Regions from separate parts of the Bordetella sp. genome, predicted to be linked through region 1. Evidence: predicted binding sites of a transcription regulator. Region 1 holds the regulator's gene; each other region holds the start of a gene.

Region 1 (4,090 bases):
TGGTTGTCGATGGCAAGACGGGCTTTCTCGGCGGAATCAATATCAGTTCTGTATATGAGTCATCCGCATCGGGTGGGTCATCGGCATCGATCCTGCGCGGCAGCTCGTCGGATTCGGCCCAGCCCCCGGATCCCAAGGAGGCTCCATGGCGCGACACGCAGATCCGGGTGCAGGGTCCGGCCGTGGCCGAGATTGAACGGGTGATGCAGGAAGGCTGGCAGGCCCAGCACGGTCCGCCATTGGACCCAAGAGAGTTCTATCCGGTAAATCAGGGGATGGGAGATCTTTTCGTGCGCATCGTCGCCAATCGCCCGGGAGACCGCGACGGCTATACGCTGTATCTGACTTTCATGTCGGCCATACAAAGCGCGCAGCGATCGATACACATCACCATGGCGTACTTCGTGCCGGATCCTGCCTTCGTCCAGGCCTTGGCGGACGCGGCCAGGCGCAATGTGGACGTGGTGCTGGTGCTGCCGGGCTTCAGCGATTCTTCTCTCGTGTTCCATGCCGGCCGCTCGCATTACTCGGAGTTGCTGGAAGCAGGTGTGAAGATCTACGAGCGTCGCGACGCGTTTCTGCACGCGAAGACCGCGGTGATCGACGGAGTATGGTCCACCGTAGGCTCGAGCAATATGGACTGGCGTAGTTTCGCGCTGAACTATGAGTTGAACGCCGTCGTGATCGGACCGCGCTTCGCCCGGCAAATGGAAACCTTGTTTGACGAGGATGTAGCTCGGGGCCAGCGAATCGATGCCCAATACTGGTCGGACCGGGGCATCAAGGAAAGACTCATGGAGTCCTTTGGTCGGATGTTCGAGCGCTGGCTCTGATACGGCCCGTCTCCCGGGACCGGGAACAGCCGGCGCGTGCCGGCCGGTTCGCAATCAGAGGGGCTACTTTCCGTAGCGCGTTTTGGCATCGGCCATGCAGGCATCCTTGGCGTTGCCGGACAGGGTGTCGCATTTCGCCTTCGCGACGTCATATGCCGCTTCGCGCTTTTCCTTGGTTGCATCGTGTCGCGCTTCGGCCTGTTCCTTGGCTTGCTTCGCGTCGGCCTTGGCGCTATCGCGCGTGGCCTTGGCTTCTTTTTGGCAAACGTCTTTTTCGTCGCCCTTCATGCCATCGCATTTCTTCTGGTCGGCGCGATACTGCGCATCGATTTCCTTGTTGGTCATCGGCGCCTGGGTCTGAGCATGCGCGGTGAAAGTCACCGCCGGGATACTCAATGCGATGGCACTCAGAGAAAGTTTGATGATGCTCATGACGCTACTCCTCGTTGTCGTCTACAGGCCGATTGACCTGGCCCTCGACGGGCTGGTTCTTCGAGCAAGCTGCGTACCCGAGCGCAATATTCCCCAACCATGCGTCGATAGGCATAGCCCTTGCTGTGTGCGTAGTCCCAACTCGTCACACGAAAGGAGATCGGAATGAAGTTCAGTCGTCTCACCTCCATGTTGATTCTCGCCGCGGCTTGCGGGTCCGGTGCCGCGTTGGCGCAGCAGAATGCACCTACCACGCCTTCCACCACGCCGAACGACTCTACCGCCACGCCGCCAAGGAATGACAAGGTACCGCCGGGCACGCCTGCGCCCGCGCCGTATGCGAGCCATCCTGCCGGCACCGCGCCGGTTACGCGGGATAGTTCCGGCAGCGACCTGCGAAAGGAAAAGGAACCGCGCATGCCCTCGGATATGAAGAACACCAACGTCTCGCCAACGAAGGGCGGCGGCGCGCCTTATACGGATACGGGCAAGCGGTAAGGACCTTCGCCGCGCGGAATGACGAAGGGGCGCCGCGGCGCCCCTTTTCGATATGCCTTCGCGGTCAGTACTGCCGGCGCATGTCGGCGGGCGGGTACTTCAGCTGTCCACGGTACTTCGATACGGTGCGACGCGCCACCACCACGCCTTGCTGGCCGAGCAGTTGCGCAAGGTCGACATCGGATAGGGGCGTGGATGCATCTTCGCCGTCAATCATTTCCTTGATCAACGCCCGCACGGCGGCGGCCGAGCAGCTTCCCCCCGTGTCCGTATAAAGTTCGCGGGAGAAGAAGTGCTTGAATTCGAAAATGCCGCGTGGCGTGGCCATGTATTTATTGCTCGTCGCGCGGGATACGGTGGACTCGTGGATTTCCAATTCATCGGCGATCTCGCGCAGCATCAACGGACGCAGGGCGATCTCTCCGTACTCGAAGAACGTTTGCTGGCGCAGAACGATCGCTTCCGCCACGCGCTGTATGGTGCTGTAGCGTTGTTCGACGTTGCGGATCAGCCAGCGTGCTTCCTGCAGCTCTTGTGCCATCGGCGAACGGTCGCTATAGCGTGCATTGCGGAACAGATCGGCGTAGGCCCGATGCAGGCGTGCGCGGGGCATCGCCGCACGGTTGGGTGTGACGATCCATTGGTTGTTGAACTTCTGTACGACGACATCGGGCACCACATAGCTGGAATCGGCTTGTGAATAACGCAGTCCGGGGCGAGGGTCCAGGCGTCGTATCAGCGAGCACGCTTCGCGCATCGCGTCGTCGCTGCATTGGCACGCGCGGACCAGGCCGGAAAAATCGTGCTTGCCCAGGCGTTCCAGTTCGTGTTCGACGATGTGGATTGCCAGATCGCGCGCGGGCGTTGTCTCGTCCATCGCGACGAGTTGCAGCTTCAGGCATTCCGCGAGGTTGCGTGCCCCCAGGCCGGGCGTGTCGAGCTGCTGAACCAACTTAAGGGCGACCTCCCATTCCTCGGGCTCGGGTGGGGGATCGAATACCCCGTCCCCGGCGAGTTCGGTCAGGTCGGTTCGCAGATAGCCTTCTTCGTCCAGCCCCTCGATGATGTACTCGGCCATCAGGCGATCGCGTGGCGCCAGTCGGTAGCTGCACAGTTCGCTGCATAGCCGGTCGCGCAGGTCTTCGGTGCTGCGGGCCCACTGGCCGACGTCGCTGTCGCCATCGCCCGAAGCGCGGGCCGCGGGGTAATCGCCGGAATACTCCGATTGAATGTCCGGCAGCTCGGGTAGCTCGACCACGACTTCCGGCGGAGCTTCCGTCAGAGCGGGATTCTGCATATCGGACGCGCCGGCCAAATTTTCGTGGAGCGCCGTATCCGTGGCCGGCGTGCTCGCCACGCCGGAGTCGGCCGGTGCGTTATCGTCCTCGCCTTCCTCGAGGAACGGGTTTGTCGCAAGTGCTTGCTCGATTTCGCGGGTAAATTCCAGCGCGGACATCTGCAGCAGTTTTACCGACTGCTGGAGCCGCGGCGTCAGGCTGGTCTGCTGACGCGCCCTGAGTTCGTACGTGGCTTGATGTGCCAATTGCTGTCTCCGTCTGACTGCAGGGATGAAAACGCCCATCCCATTCAAGACAAACATAAGCAAGGTGCATGCCAATTTTCAGTCGACCCCGTGCGACCTGACGGACCCCTGGCAAGCCCGCGTATTTATTGGCTTTTCAAGGCACGCCGCATGCTGGCGTAGGGATAGGTGGATCGCTGGATGCCGCCAAGCCCCCGACTTTGCCGGACGGATTTACCAGCTCATGTAATAACTGCCAGACGCCTCCAGGATCGCGGCGGCGGCGTCATTCCCAGGAGGTCGATATGGAGCATGGCCGAGATACCGTCGAACCCGGGCACATTGCCGCCGCCGGCTCGCCGGCCGAGACGCGGATCGTCGGGTCGGCAAAGAAATCCGGCGCCGGCCCCGGGCCGGAAGTCATGGCGGCGGCCACGCTGGAGGGGAACGACGTCCTGAACCTGTCCGGCGAAAAGTTGGGCGTTTTGCAGGACATCATGATCGACGTCGGCAGCGGCCGCATCGCTTATGCCGTGCTGGCACGAGGCGGTGTCATGGGGATCGGCGACAAGCTGTTCGCGGTGCCGTGGAGCGCGTTGACGCTGGACACCGACCGCAAATGCTTTCTGCTGGATATCGACCTGGAGCGTCTGCGCAACGCCGCCGGCTTCGACAAGGACAATTGGCCGCGCATGGCTGACCCCGCCTGGGCTGCGGGGGTCCACGAGTACTATGGGCAGCCCCCGTATTGGTCGTGACTTTGCCGCGAGTCCGGGATTACCCGGAGTGCGAGGTCGCGGATCCG
Region 2 (4,090 bases), on a different contig from region 1:
GGTGAATGACGGCTTGGTCCGGCGCGGCCGTCCCGGCTTGCCCTGCACCGGAATACCCAGGCGCGCGGCGCGCCGGCGCAGGTTGGCGCGGTCCACGCCCAGTTCGCGGGCGGCGGCGCTCCAGTTGTTGCCGTGGCGGGCCAGGCAGGACTCGATCGTGGCTTGCTCCACGGCTTGCAAGGTCTGCTGCAATGGCAGGGCGCCGGGGGCCTGACGCGCCAGGACGGCGGGCAGCGAAGTCCCGAGCGTGGCGGAGAGGGCCGCAGGCAAGCCTGCCCGCGGCGCATCAGGCTGCTCGATATCCATATCGTCCGGCGTAACGGTCAGGATGCGCGGCCGTTCCGCATGCCGGCCCAGCGCCTTCAACACGCCGCGGCTGATCACGTGTTCCAGTTCGCGCACATTGCCCGGCCAGCCATAATGCTGCAGGACGGCGTGCGTTTCAGGCTGCAGGCGCACCGCGCCCAACCCCAGGCGGGCACGGTTCTCTTCCAGGAAGGCCCCGGCCAGCAGCAGTACGTCGCGGCCGCGCTCGCGCAGCGGCGGCACGCGCAGCGGGTAGACGCTGAGCCGATGATAGAAATCCGCGCGCATGCGGCGGGCACGCACTTCCTCGGCCAGGTCGCGGTTGGTGGCGGCAATCAGCCGCACATCGACCTGATGCTCGCGATCGGAACCGACGCGCTGCAACTGGCCGCTCTGCAACACGCGCAGCAGCTTGGCTTGCGCACTGAGCGGCAGTTCTCCCACCTCGTCCAGGAACAGCGTGCCGCCGTGCGCCAGCTCGAACTTGCCGCGCCGGTCCTGGACGGCGCCCGAGAATGCGCCGCGGACATGGCCGAAGAGTTCGCTTTCGATGAGGTTGTCCGGCAAGGCGGCGCAATTGACGCTGATCATCGGTTTGCCCGCCCTGGGCGAGCCCGCGTGCAACGCCTGCGCGATCAATTCCTTGCCCACCCCGGTCTCGCCGGTGATCAGCACCGTAAGCTCGCTGGCGGCGACCATTTCGACGTCCTTCATCAAGCGGCGAAAGGCGCTGCTCTGGCCGGTCAGGCGACGCGATGGCTCGGCGGCCGCCAGGCGGTAGCTTTCCGCCCGCCGCCGTTCGTCCTCGGCGGTGACGGCCAGTTGCTCGATACGGGCCGCCACGGTGACGGTCGCGGCGGCCAGGCCGGCGAAGACGTCCAGCACACCGAGGTCTTCCGCGGAAAACCGCCCTGCCTGCAATGCGTCCAGGGTCAGCAGGCCCCACTTGCGCTGGCCGACCGTGATGACGCATCCCATGCAATCGTGTACGTGCAGCTCGCCGCCCTCCGCCACCAGTCCATCGTACGGATCCGGAAGGCCGCTATCCGGCGGAAAACGCATGGCGCCGTCCGCCGCCAGCAAGGCACGCAGGCGGGGATGCTGGTCCAGCCGGAACCGGCGGCCCATCGCGTCGGGACTAAGGCCCTCCATCGCCAGGGGGATCAGGGCGTCGCCCTCCAGACGCAGCAGGCCGATCGCATCGCACGGCAGCAAAGCGCGCAGCGCGTCCAGCAGCCGGCGATAGCGCTCTGCCGGCACGAGCTCTCGCGCCAGATCGGCCACCAGGGGAATGATGGCGCCAAGCAGGGGATGTTGGGTGCGGGCGGGCATGGGGACGCTGGGGCGGAAATAAGCCGGTCAAGGTGAAGACCGGTGCCGCCAGCATAACGCATCTCCCGGAAATTCCGGGTTCATATGACTCGTATCTATCTTTATAGAGTCTATAAAACTCCTTTATTTAATGCTTATTCCTGACTGGACGAGAGGGCGCCGGGGCGGGCCGCATTGGCATGGATGTTGCATTGCATAAAACAGACTCGCGACCCGCGAGCCGCCGTCCCCGCACCTTCGTGGAAGCCATGAAACGAGGGGCCAAATAAAGGAGTTTCACTGCCATGCTCGATTCGAACCAGCTCGCCATTATCCGCGCCACCGTGCCCCTGCTCGAAACGGGCGGCGAGGCGCTGACCACGCACTTCTACAAGATCATGCTGGACGAATATCCGGAGGTACGGCCGCTATTCAATCAGGCGCACCAGGCCAGCGGCGCGCAGCCGCGAGCCCTGGCCAATGGCGTGCTGATGTACGCGCGCAATATCGATCGCCTCCAGGCCCTGGCGCCGCTGGCGACGCAGATCGTCAACAAGCACGTGTCCTTGCAGGTTTTGCCCGAGCACTATCCCATCGTTGGGACATGCCTGCTGCGGGCCATCCGCGAAGTATTGGGCGCGGACGTCGCCACCGACGAAGTCATCGCCGCCTGGGCCGCCGCCTATCGGCAACTGGCCGACATGCTGATCCAGGCCGAGGCGGCCGCGTATGACGCACGCGAACAGGAAGCGGGAGGCTGGCGGGGCGCGCGGCCCTTCATCGTGACCCGCAAGGCCGCCGAGAGCGCCGAAATCACGTCTTTCTATCTGCGCCCGGCCGATGGCAGCGCCCTGCTCGCCTATCGTCCGGGCCAGTATCTGGGCTTGCGGCTGAACGTCGACGGCCAGGAGATCCGCCGCAATTACTCGCTGTCGCGCGCGCCCGACGGCAGCCAGTACCGCATCAGCGTCAAGCGGGAGCCGGGCGGCGTCGCCTCGAACTTCCTGCACGACCGGATCCGAGAAGGCGATACCCTGGACGTATTTCCGCCCGCGGGGGACTTCGTGCTGCGCGAAGGCGACCGGCCGCTGGCGCTGATCAGCGCCGGCGTGGGTGTGACACCCGTGCTCGCCATGCTGGAAGATGCCTTGCGCGAAGGCGAGCGGCCCGTGCACTTCATCCATTACGCGCGCAACGGGGACGTCCATGCCTTTGGCGACTACGTCGATCAGCTGGCCGCGCGCTATCCGCGGCTGCGTCATTACGTTTGCTACGAAGATGCCGAGGGCGCGGCACGCCAGCCCGATGCCGTGGGCCGGGCCCATGCGGAACAGCTGCGCCAGTGGCTACCCTTCCCCGCCGACCTGGACGCCTACTTCGTCGGTCCCCGGCCTTTCATGTCCTTCATGAAGAAAACGCTGGCGGCGCTGGGGGTGCCGGAATCGCAAAGCCGCTACGAATTCTTCGGTCCGGCCGGCGCGCTGTAGAACGCGGCGCGCCAGCGCCGACGCGCGGGTCATCCGGATGGCCCGCGGCAGCGGACGGGAAGCACGGATCAGCGTTTCTTCGACAAGGCTTTGCGCGGTGGCCGTGGGGTGCGGCCCGCGGCCTTGCCGCGCATGTCCTCCGATGCGCCGGCATGCCACAGCCGAAGCAGCGTGCGGGTCTGCTCGCGTACGGTCTCCTTGACCAGTTCCGCGCGCGCGGAATCGATTTCCTGCCATCCCAGCAGCGAGAGCGCGCCCCGCTTGGCCGTGTGGAATATCAATAATTGTCCGTGCAGCGAGAAGACGCGCACCATGGTCCTTGGGTCGTCGATCGCGGTGCCGGCAATGCGCGCCACCAGCGCCATGCAGACGTCGTTCAGCGGCTTGCGTAAGCGCTCCTGCAGGATGTCGGTGGCGATCGGCGGTTCGTGGCCGGCCTGCTCGCGCGCGAAGAACAGCCGCTGGTCCGGGCCGCACGACGCGCGGAACATGCGATCGGCGATGAGATCCTGGATATGGATGAAAGCGCCGATCAGCGCTTCGGCGTCCGACCAATCGGCCAGGGCGGCGCGAGCCTGCTCCAGCGCCGGCTCGAAAGCGGCGCGCGCGCTATCGGCGATATGTTCGGCGCAGGCGCGATACAGCCCTTCCTTGCTTTCGAAGTAGTACTGCAACGCCGGGGCGTTGACGCCGGCATGCGCGGCGATGTCCCGCGTCGAGGCGCCGCCGAAGCCGGATTCGCCGAAGCGTTCTATGGCTGCCTCGATGATGCGCAGGCGGGTTTCGTCACCCCTTGCATAACCGCTGCCAGCGGGGCGCCGGACGCGCTTTGTGTCGTTCATGCCTGTCTCCCGGAGCGAGTTCCGCGGTCCGTCGTCCGCCGCACGTCATCTGTTCGTCAGGGAAAAATATAACACTTGATAAATTTCTTCCAGGCGATAAAAATATTCCACTTGTTCAAAATTCAACGCGCCCCATGCCCGTAT
Region 3 (4,090 bases), on a different contig from region 1:
ATAGCGCTGGTCGAACAGGGTTTGCAGTTCGGAGATGCGCATCAGCGCCTGCCAGGACCGTTCGCGTGTCGCGGGGTCCTGCGGCAGCAGCGACATTTGCATGCTCACATCCAGCATGCGGGCCATGTTCTCCGCGCGCTCCATGTAACGGCACATCCAGAACAGATTGTCGGCAGTGCGGCTCAGCATGGTCATTCCTCCAGCACCCAGGTGTCCTTGGTCCCGCCGCCCTGGCTGCTGTTGACCACCAGCGAGCCCTCGGTCAGCGCGACGCGGCACAAGCCGCCCGGCACGGTATGGATTTCCTTGCCGCACAGCACGTAGGGTCGCAGATCGACGTGGCGCGGCGCGATGCCGCTTTCGACGTAGGTAGGCACGGTCGACAAAGCCAGCGTGGGCTGCGCGATGTAGGCCGCGGGATTGGCCCGCACGCGTTCGCGGAAGGCATCGACCTGGGCGCGCGTGGACGCCGGCCCCACCAGCATGCCGTAGCCGCCCGCCCCATGCACCTCCTTGACCACCAGTTCATGCATATTGGCCAGCACATGGGACAGCTCGTCGGACCGCGCGCAACGCCAGGTGGGCACGTTCTGCAGCAGCGGTTCCTCGCCCAGGTAGAAGCGGATCATGTCCGGGACGTACAGGTAGGTCGATTTGTCGTCGGCGATGCCCGTGCCGACGGCGTTGGCCAGCGTGATGCGGCCGGCGCGATAGACCGACATCAGCCCCGGCACGCCCAGCGCGGAATCGGCGCGGAACGAGAGCGGATCCATGAAATCATCGTCGACGCGGCGGTAGATGACATCCACGCGGCGCGGACCGCGCGTCGTGCGCATATAGACGGTATTGTGGTCGACGAACAGGTCGCGGCCCTCGACGAGCTCGACGCCCATCTGCTGCGCCAGGAAAGCATGTTCGAAGTACGCGGAGTTGTACATGCCGGGCGTCAGCACGACCACGGTGGGATCGTCGTTGCCGCGCGGCGCGACTTCCCGCAGGTTGTCCAGCAGCAGGTCCGGATAGTGCGCCACCGGTCCCACCTTCAGGCGGCTGAAGGCATCGGGCAGCAGCCGCATGGACACCTTGCGGTTTTCCAGCATGTAGGACACGCCGGACGGGACGCGCAGATTGTCCTCCAGGACGTAGAAATCGCCGGCGCCGGCGCGCACCACGTCCACGCCGGCAATATGGCAGTAGATGTTTTCGGCGACATCGACGTCCTGCATCTCCGGGCGGTATTGCGCGTTCAGGAAGACCTGTTCGGCCGGCACGATGCCGGCGCGCACGATGTCGTGGCCATGATAGATGTCGTGAATGAACATGTTCAGCGCGCGCACGCGCTGCTTCAGTCCCGCGTCCAGATGGCGCCATTCGGCGGCCGGGATAATGCGCGGAATCAGGTCGAAGGGGATCAGGCGCTCGGTGCCGGCTTCGTCGCCGGCCACGGAAAACGTGATGCCCACCCGGCGGAAATTGAAATCGGCTTCCAGGCGTCGGGCGGCCATGACCTCGTCGGTCTGGGTCGCGAGCCATTGCCCGAGGGCGCTGTAATGCGGACGCACTTCGCCCGCGCTGTCGTACATCTCGTCGTAGGCGCGGATGGTGCCGGACGGTTGGTCCATGGTTGCGCTCCTCCTGTCAGGGGCGGCCGGTCTCGCCCTTTGCCTGAGGCGATGGCCGGCATCGCTTGTTACACCGCAATGGAAGCAACACTTGTGCCAATTTTGCGGTTATGGGGGAAAGCGCATGGGGCGCCGACCTGGTGCGTTGCCGGCGTTCCGCCGGCGCCGGGCAGCGCACCGTGATGGTGCGGCGCCCGGCGAGGTGGCGGACGCGGCGTGGGTATGTCTCCGTCGGTCAGGGGGCCTTGGGCACCCAGCCATCGGGTGTCAGGACGGCATCCAGCCGGACATCGTGGGCCTCGGGTATGTGAGTATCCTCCAGTCGTCCGACCGTCCAGGCGATGCCGATCGTCGTGAATGCATGTCCCGCCGTCTTCAGCGCCGACAGCGTGCGGTCGTAGTACCCGCCGCCGTAGCCGACCCGGTCGGCCTGCCCGCTGTACCCCAGCGTGGGTACCAGGATCAGATCGGGGATGACGGTGGCGCCGGGCAACGGTTCCTGGATGCCGTAAGCCCCTTCCTGCATGGGCGCATCCGGCATCCAGGGGCGGAATTCCAGGGGCTGGCCGGCACCCTGCACGGCGGGCAGGGCCACGGTGATGCCCGCTTCCGCCCATTGTGTGAGCAAAGGCCGCAGATCCGGCTCGTCCTGCAGCGGCCAGTAGGCGGCGATGACGGAAGGTCCCGGGCGGCCGGCGTTGCGCGCTGCTTCGCGCGCCAGCGCCACCCAGGTGAACAGCCGGCCACGCATGAGCAGGCCGCCGCGTTGACGCTGCGCCTCGTTCAGCGATGCGCGCGCCTCCCGCAATCGCTTGCGCAGCGGTACTGCGTTATCCTTCAACGTGTTTTTGGTGGTCATTCGGGTCCAGGCGTTAAGGAGAACTGATGCGTAGGGGGGAATCGGGACGTTATCAGAAATCGCCCGGGGGCGATGGCGGGCGCTTGTTGCGTCGCGCATTGCCGCTGTTGGCGCTGCTGACGTCCGCCTGTGCACCGGTGGATGCGCAGCAGCGCCCCGGCCAGGATTCGGCGGTGATCGCGGCGGCGGCCGGTACGCCCGCCGCTCCGGCCGCGACGGACGCTCCGCTTACCTCTCTGGCCGACGACCCCTCCGCCAGCGAGCGCCCCGAGGACGTGTCGCTATCGAGCAATCAGCCGCCGACCCCGGCGCGCCAGGCGGTCATGAGCGCGCGCGACGCCATGCTGCGCAAGCAGTGGTCGGCCCTGGCCGTCATCGTGCCGCAGGCGCGCGACGATATCCTCGGCATGTATCCCGAGTACTGGCTGCTGCGCTACCAGGTCTGGAACATGCCGCGCGGGCAATGGCCGGTGGACCAGCTGCGGCGCTTCATCGAACGCAGTCCGGACGCCTACCTGGCCGATAGGCTGCGGGCCGACTGGCTGCTGGCGGCGGCGCGCTCGGGCGACTACGACACCGTCAACAAGCTCGCGCCCATCAAGAACGGCAATGCGCAAACCGAGTGCGCCACGCTGGAAGCCCGCTACATGACCGGCAGGAAAGTCGGCGGCGCCGAAGCGATGCGCGCCTTCGCCCCCGGGGTATGGTGCTGGTCTCTGTATGACGACCTGGTCGCCAACCACATCCTGGGCTGGAACGACCTGCAGCCGCAGCTGCGCGATGCGATCGAGGACAACAAGCTGGCCGACGCGCGCAAGTACGCGGGTTATCTGTTCGAGCCCCCCGAACAGAAAGCCTACGACGCCATGATCAAGGACCCGATGAAGTGGCTGGTGCGCCAGTCCAAGCCGCCGCGCACGCGGGCGGCGACGGAACTGGTAACCATCGCGCTGGCGCGCCTGGCGCGCGGCAACCTGGACGTGGCCGATGCCTATGTCCGGCGGGAATGGGCGCGCGCGTTGCCGCGCCAGGACCTGGCGTGGGTGCGGGCGCAGCTGGCGCTGGTGGCGGTGTTGAACCAGGATCCACGCGCCCATGACTGGTATGTCGAAGCCGGCCATATCCGGCTGACACAGTACAACGAGGAATGGAAGGTACGTGCCGCCCTGCGGCAGCCGCGCATCGACTGGAAATGGGTGATCGCGTCCATCGAGGCCATGTCGCCGCAGGCGCGCGACGAACCAGCGTGGATCTATTGGCACGCGCGCGGGCTGGCGGCGACCGGCCGGCGTGAACGGGCGCAGCAGGAATACGAACAGATCGCCGGGCAGTTCACCTTTTATGGCCAGTTGGCGGCCGAAGAGCTGGGCCGCACGATCACCGTGCCGCCGCGTGCCGTCCCGCCTACACCGCAGGAAATGGCAAGCGCGCGCGCCAACGCCGGCCTGCAGCGGGCGATCGCACTGTTCCGCCTGGGGTGGCGCGGCGACGCCGTGCCGGAATGGAATTTCGCTCTGCGCGGTATGGACGACCGTCGATTACTGGCCGCCGCCGAACTCGCGCGCCGCGCGAACATCTACGACCGGGTGGTGAATACCTCGGACCGTAC
Region 4 (4,090 bases), on a different contig from region 1:
CTGGATCGTCCGCGGCGGACGGCTTCAGGCCCAATGCGTGGACGAGCGCGTCGTCACCACCAGCGGATCGTGCATCAATATCGTGGCGAACTGGTGAACCAGCTCGGCCTGCGCCGGCACGCGCTTCATGACAAGGTGCAGCTCGCGAAACGCCCAATGATCGAGCAGGCTTACCGCGCCGACGCGCCCATCGCGCAAGGCAGGTTCCGCCACGCTCATCGGCACCAGGGCCACGCCCACGCCGGCCGACACCAAATGCATCACCGCCGCGAAGTCATGCGCATACACGCGCGCCTTCACCGGCTTGCCGATTTCGGCCGCACGCTCCAACAGGAATTGCGTATTGCTGCTGGCGATGTCGCGGCAAACGAAATCGTTGTCCAGGATATCCTTCAGGCTCGCCCGCGAACGCTGCACCAGCGGATGGGCCGGCGGCGTGACGCATACCAGCCTATCCATGGCATAGAGCTCGCATACCAGGTCCGGGTCGTCGACCTGCCCCGCGAATACGCCGATATCGGCTTCGCCTTCGCGGATATAGCCTGCGATGTCTTCGCTCGCCATCTCCTGGATCTCGACATCGACGCGCGAATTGGCCGCGAGGAATCGCGCCACGCTGGGGATGATGAAACCATGCAGGGCGCTGCTATTGGCCAGCAGCCTTACCTTGCCGTGCAACTCCTGGGCATGCGTGCCCACTTCTTCGTGCATGGCATGCAGGTCCGTGAACAGCACGTCCACATGTTTTGCCATGGCCTCGCCGGCCGGCGTCAGGGTCATTCCGCGCGGGCCCCGCACGAACAAAGGGCAGCCCGCGGTGTATTCGAGGCTTTTCAAGCGATAGCTGGCCAATGACGCCGTCATATTCAGCGTCGCCGCGCCCGCTGCCAGATTGCGGGCCTTGGCCACGGCCTTGAAGAGGCGCAGGTCCTTCAGGTCATAGGCGTAGGGCATCGGTTTCTCCTAACACCGCCCGGAAAGGCGGTCGGTCCCGGTTTGTGGCATTCCCCTAGCGAGCCAGCTGGCTGGCGGGATGCCCCTGTTTGGCTTGCCCCAGAACTGTATTGCACCACCCCGGCTCTTTGCACGCCCCGGGGGCCGTCTCGGGTACCCCCCTTATGGGCGATACGCACCAAGTCAAGGCACATACGCACCATCAGCGTGCCTTTCAGCACCAAGGCCGCTTCGACATGGTGCCGCCCCTCCGGCTGCACCGCCCACGAGGACCGCGCGCCGCGGACCGGTCGATGACGGCCACGCCGCGTTCGCCAACGGCAGAGATCCGGTACCCGCGATCACAAATTGGCACAGGTTTTGCTTTTGGGAAGGATGCCCCTGCGTCATCGCTCCGATGCGCACGTGGCCGCTGCACGAAGCCTTGCCATGCATTCCCGCCGGCACCAGCCGGCTCATCGTTAAGGATCCCGACAACATGAACCGCAGACACGTACTCAAACAATTGACGGCCGCCAGTGTGATGGCAATGACGGGATGGCTGCCGGAGGCCCTGGCCGCCGAAGACACCATCAAGGTCGGCATCCTCCATTCGCTGTCCGGCACGATGGCGATTTCGGAGACCTCGCTGAAAGACGTCGCCCTGATGACGATCGAAGAGATCAACGCGGCCGGCGGCGTCATGGGCAAGAAGCTCGAGCCCGTCGTGGTCGACCCCGCCTCGAACTGGCCGCTCTTCGCCGAAAAGGCGCGCCAGCTGCTGTCGCAGGAAAAAGTCGCCGTGGTGTTCGGCTGCTGGACTTCCGTATCGCGCAAGTCCGTCCTGCCGGTCTTCAAGGAGCTGAACGGCCTGCTGTTCTATCCCGTCCAGTACGAAGGCGAAGAGCTCGAACACAATGTTTTCTACACCGGCGCGGCGCCCAACCAGCAGGCCATTCCCGCGGTGGAATACCTGATGAGCGAAGACGGCGGCGGCGCCAAGCGCTTCGTGCTGCTCGGTACCGACTACGTGTATCCGCGCACCACCAACAAGATCCTGCGTGCCTTCCTGCATTCCAAGGGCGTCAAGGACGACGATATCCAGGAGGTCTACACGCCCTTCGGCCACTCGGACTACCAGACCATCGTTGCCAATATCAAGAAGTTCGCCACCGGTGGCAAGACCGCGGTGATCTCCACGATCAACGGCGATTCGAACGTGCCTTTCTATAAGGAATTGGGCAATGCGGGGCTGAAGGCGACCGACGTACCGGTGGTGGCGTTCTCGGTCGGCGAAGAGGAACTGCGCGGCGTCGATACCAAGCCGCTGGTCGGCCACCTGGCCGCCTGGAACTACTTCGAATCCATCAAGAATCCCGTCAACGCCGAGTTCATCAAGAAGTGGAAGGCCTACGCCAAGGCGAAGAACCTGCCCAATGCCGATACGGTCGTCACCAACGACCCGATGGAAGCCACCTACATCGGCATCCATATGTGGAAGCAGGCCGTCGAACAGGCCAAGACCACCAATGTGGATAAGGTCATCGCGGCCGTGGGCGGCCAGAAGTTCAACGCGCCGGACGGCTACACCATCGAGATGGACAAGACCAACCATCACCTGCACAAGCCCGTGTACATCGGCGAGATCCGCGCCGACGGCCAGTTCAACGTGGTCTGGAAAAGCAAGGGACCGATCCGCGCGCAACCGTGGAGCCCCTACATCCCCGGCAACGAAGGCAAGCAAAACCTGTAAGGAAGGAACCGCATCGCCATGCGCATCGCGCTCATCGCAACCATTCTTCGCCGCCTGCTGGCCGCATGCCTGCTGGCCATGCCCATGGCGGCGGCGCTGGGCGCGGGGCTCGATGCCTCGCTGCTCGCGCCGCTGGCCGGCGACGACACCGACGCCAAGCTTCAGGCGATCCGCCAACTGGGCCAGTCCACCGACCCCGCCGCCGCCGATGTCCTGGCGGCGATGGGCTCGGACCGGCTCTACGCCACCACCGACGGCCGCGTGCTGATCGACACCGGCAAGAGCGCGCTCGACCCGGCCACCGGCCAGAGCCAGCCCATGCCGGCGGATGCGGGCTCCGTCATGATCAATAACCGCCTGCGCCGCGCGATCGAGGGGGCGCTGGCGGAATCGCGCCTGCACGCCGCCGACCCCGCGCAGCGCCTGGCTGCCGCCCAGCGCCTGCAGCAAACGTCGCAGGCCGCCGTCCTGCCGCTGATCGTGGCAGCGCTGGACAAAGAAAAGGACCCGCAGGTGCGCAGCGCGCTGGAAATCGCGCAGGCAAATCTCGAATTGAAAAGTCCGGACGCCAACGTGCGCCGCCATGCCGTCGAGATCCTGGGACGCAGCCTGAACACCGGTTTCATTCCGGTCCTGACCGCGATGACCGGACGCGACGCGCAGGGCAACTACGCAGAACCGGACGCCGGCGTGCGCGACGCGGCCGCGGCCGCCCTGCGCGCCATCGACCGCCACCTTGCCGCCATCGAATGGGCCGGCAATCTTTTCTACGGCATCAGCCTGGGCAGCGTGCTGTTGCTGGCCGCGCTGGGCCTGGCCATTACCTTCGGCCTGATGGGCGTGATCAACATGGCCCACGGCGAACTGCTGATGATCGGCGCCTACGCCACGTTTGCCGTGCAGGGCGCCTTCCGCGCCTGGGCGCCCGCCTGGATGGACTGGTACGTGATCGCCGCCCTGCCCGTCGCCTTTGTCGTGACGGCGTTGGTGGGCATGGCGCTGGAACGCACCGTCATCCGCTGGCTATATGGCCGCCCCCTGGAAACGCTGCTGGCGACCTGGGGCATCAGCCTGATCCTGATGCAGCTGGTGCGTTCGCTGTTCGGCGCCCAGAACGTCGAGGTCAGCAATCCCGGCTGGATGAGCGGCGGCGTCACCGTCATGGGCGGACTGGTGCTGACTTACAACCGCCTGGTGATTGTCGTGTTCTCGCTGCTGGTTCTCTTCTTCGTGTGGCTGCTGCTGAACCACACCCGGCTGGGCCTGTTCGTGCGCGCCATCACGCAGAACCGCCGCATGGCCGACTGCGTTGGCGTGCCCACCGGCCGCATCGATATGCTGGCCTTCGGCCTGGGCTCGGGTATTGCCGGATTGGCGGGCGTCGCCCTGTCCCAGCTGGGCAAT

The links. The regulator sigma-54, encoded in region 1, starts transcription at its own class of promoters, with help from an activator protein. The targets are predictions, from matches to a motif close to TGGCANGNAANCTGCTTT.
Region 2: a site for sigma-54 is predicted at 1,814-1,831, ahead of hmpA (NO-inducible flavohemoprotein). Genes of this name have one in related genera too.
Region 3: a site for sigma-54 is predicted at 1,704-1,721, ahead of ACO1P8_RS12550 (circularly permuted type 2 ATP-grasp protein). Genes of this name have one in related genera too.
Region 4: a site for sigma-54 is predicted at 1,304-1,321, ahead of urtA (urea ABC transporter substrate-binding protein). Genes of this name have one in related genera too.

What each region holds. Positions count from the first base shown of each region.
Region 1 is NZ_JBMQQZ010000091.1:50,521-54,610, forward strand. It holds gene ACO1P8_RS20025 (phospholipase D-like domain-containing protein) at 1-833, shown strand, start outside; gene ACO1P8_RS20030 (hypothetical protein) at 897-1,265, opposite strand; gene ACO1P8_RS20035 (hypothetical protein) at 1,431-1,763, shown strand; gene ACO1P8_RS20040 (RNA polymerase factor sigma-54) at 1,828-3,306, opposite strand; gene ACO1P8_RS20045 (PRC-barrel domain-containing protein) at 3,591-4,043, shown strand; gene ACO1P8_RS20050 (sigma-54 interaction domain-containing protein) at 4,063-4,090, opposite strand, start outside.
Region 2 is NZ_JBMQQZ010000083.1:136,323-140,412, forward strand. It holds gene norR (nitric oxide reductase transcriptional regulator NorR) at 1-1,638, opposite strand, end outside; gene phrB (deoxyribodipyrimidine photo-lyase) at 1-5, shown strand, start outside; gene hmpA (NO-inducible flavohemoprotein) at 1,923-3,104, shown strand; gene ACO1P8_RS17990 (CerR family C-terminal domain-containing protein) at 3,173-3,946, opposite strand; gene ACO1P8_RS17995 (HlyD family secretion protein) at 4,081-4,090, shown strand, end outside.
Region 3 is NZ_JBMQQZ010000064.1:56,967-61,056, reverse strand. It holds gene ACO1P8_RS12555 (alpha-E domain-containing protein) at 1-189, opposite strand, end outside; gene ACO1P8_RS12550 (circularly permuted type 2 ATP-grasp protein) at 192-1,622, opposite strand; gene ACO1P8_RS12545 (5-formyltetrahydrofolate cyclo-ligase) at 1,858-2,481, opposite strand; gene ACO1P8_RS12540 (lytic transglycosylase domain-containing protein) at 2,508-4,090, shown strand, end outside.
Region 4 is NZ_JBMQQZ010000092.1:34,418-38,507, forward strand. It holds gene ACO1P8_RS20350 (LysR family transcriptional regulator) at 25-954, opposite strand; gene urtA (urea ABC transporter substrate-binding protein) at 1,433-2,686, shown strand; gene urtB (urea ABC transporter permease subunit UrtB) at 2,705-4,090, shown strand, end outside.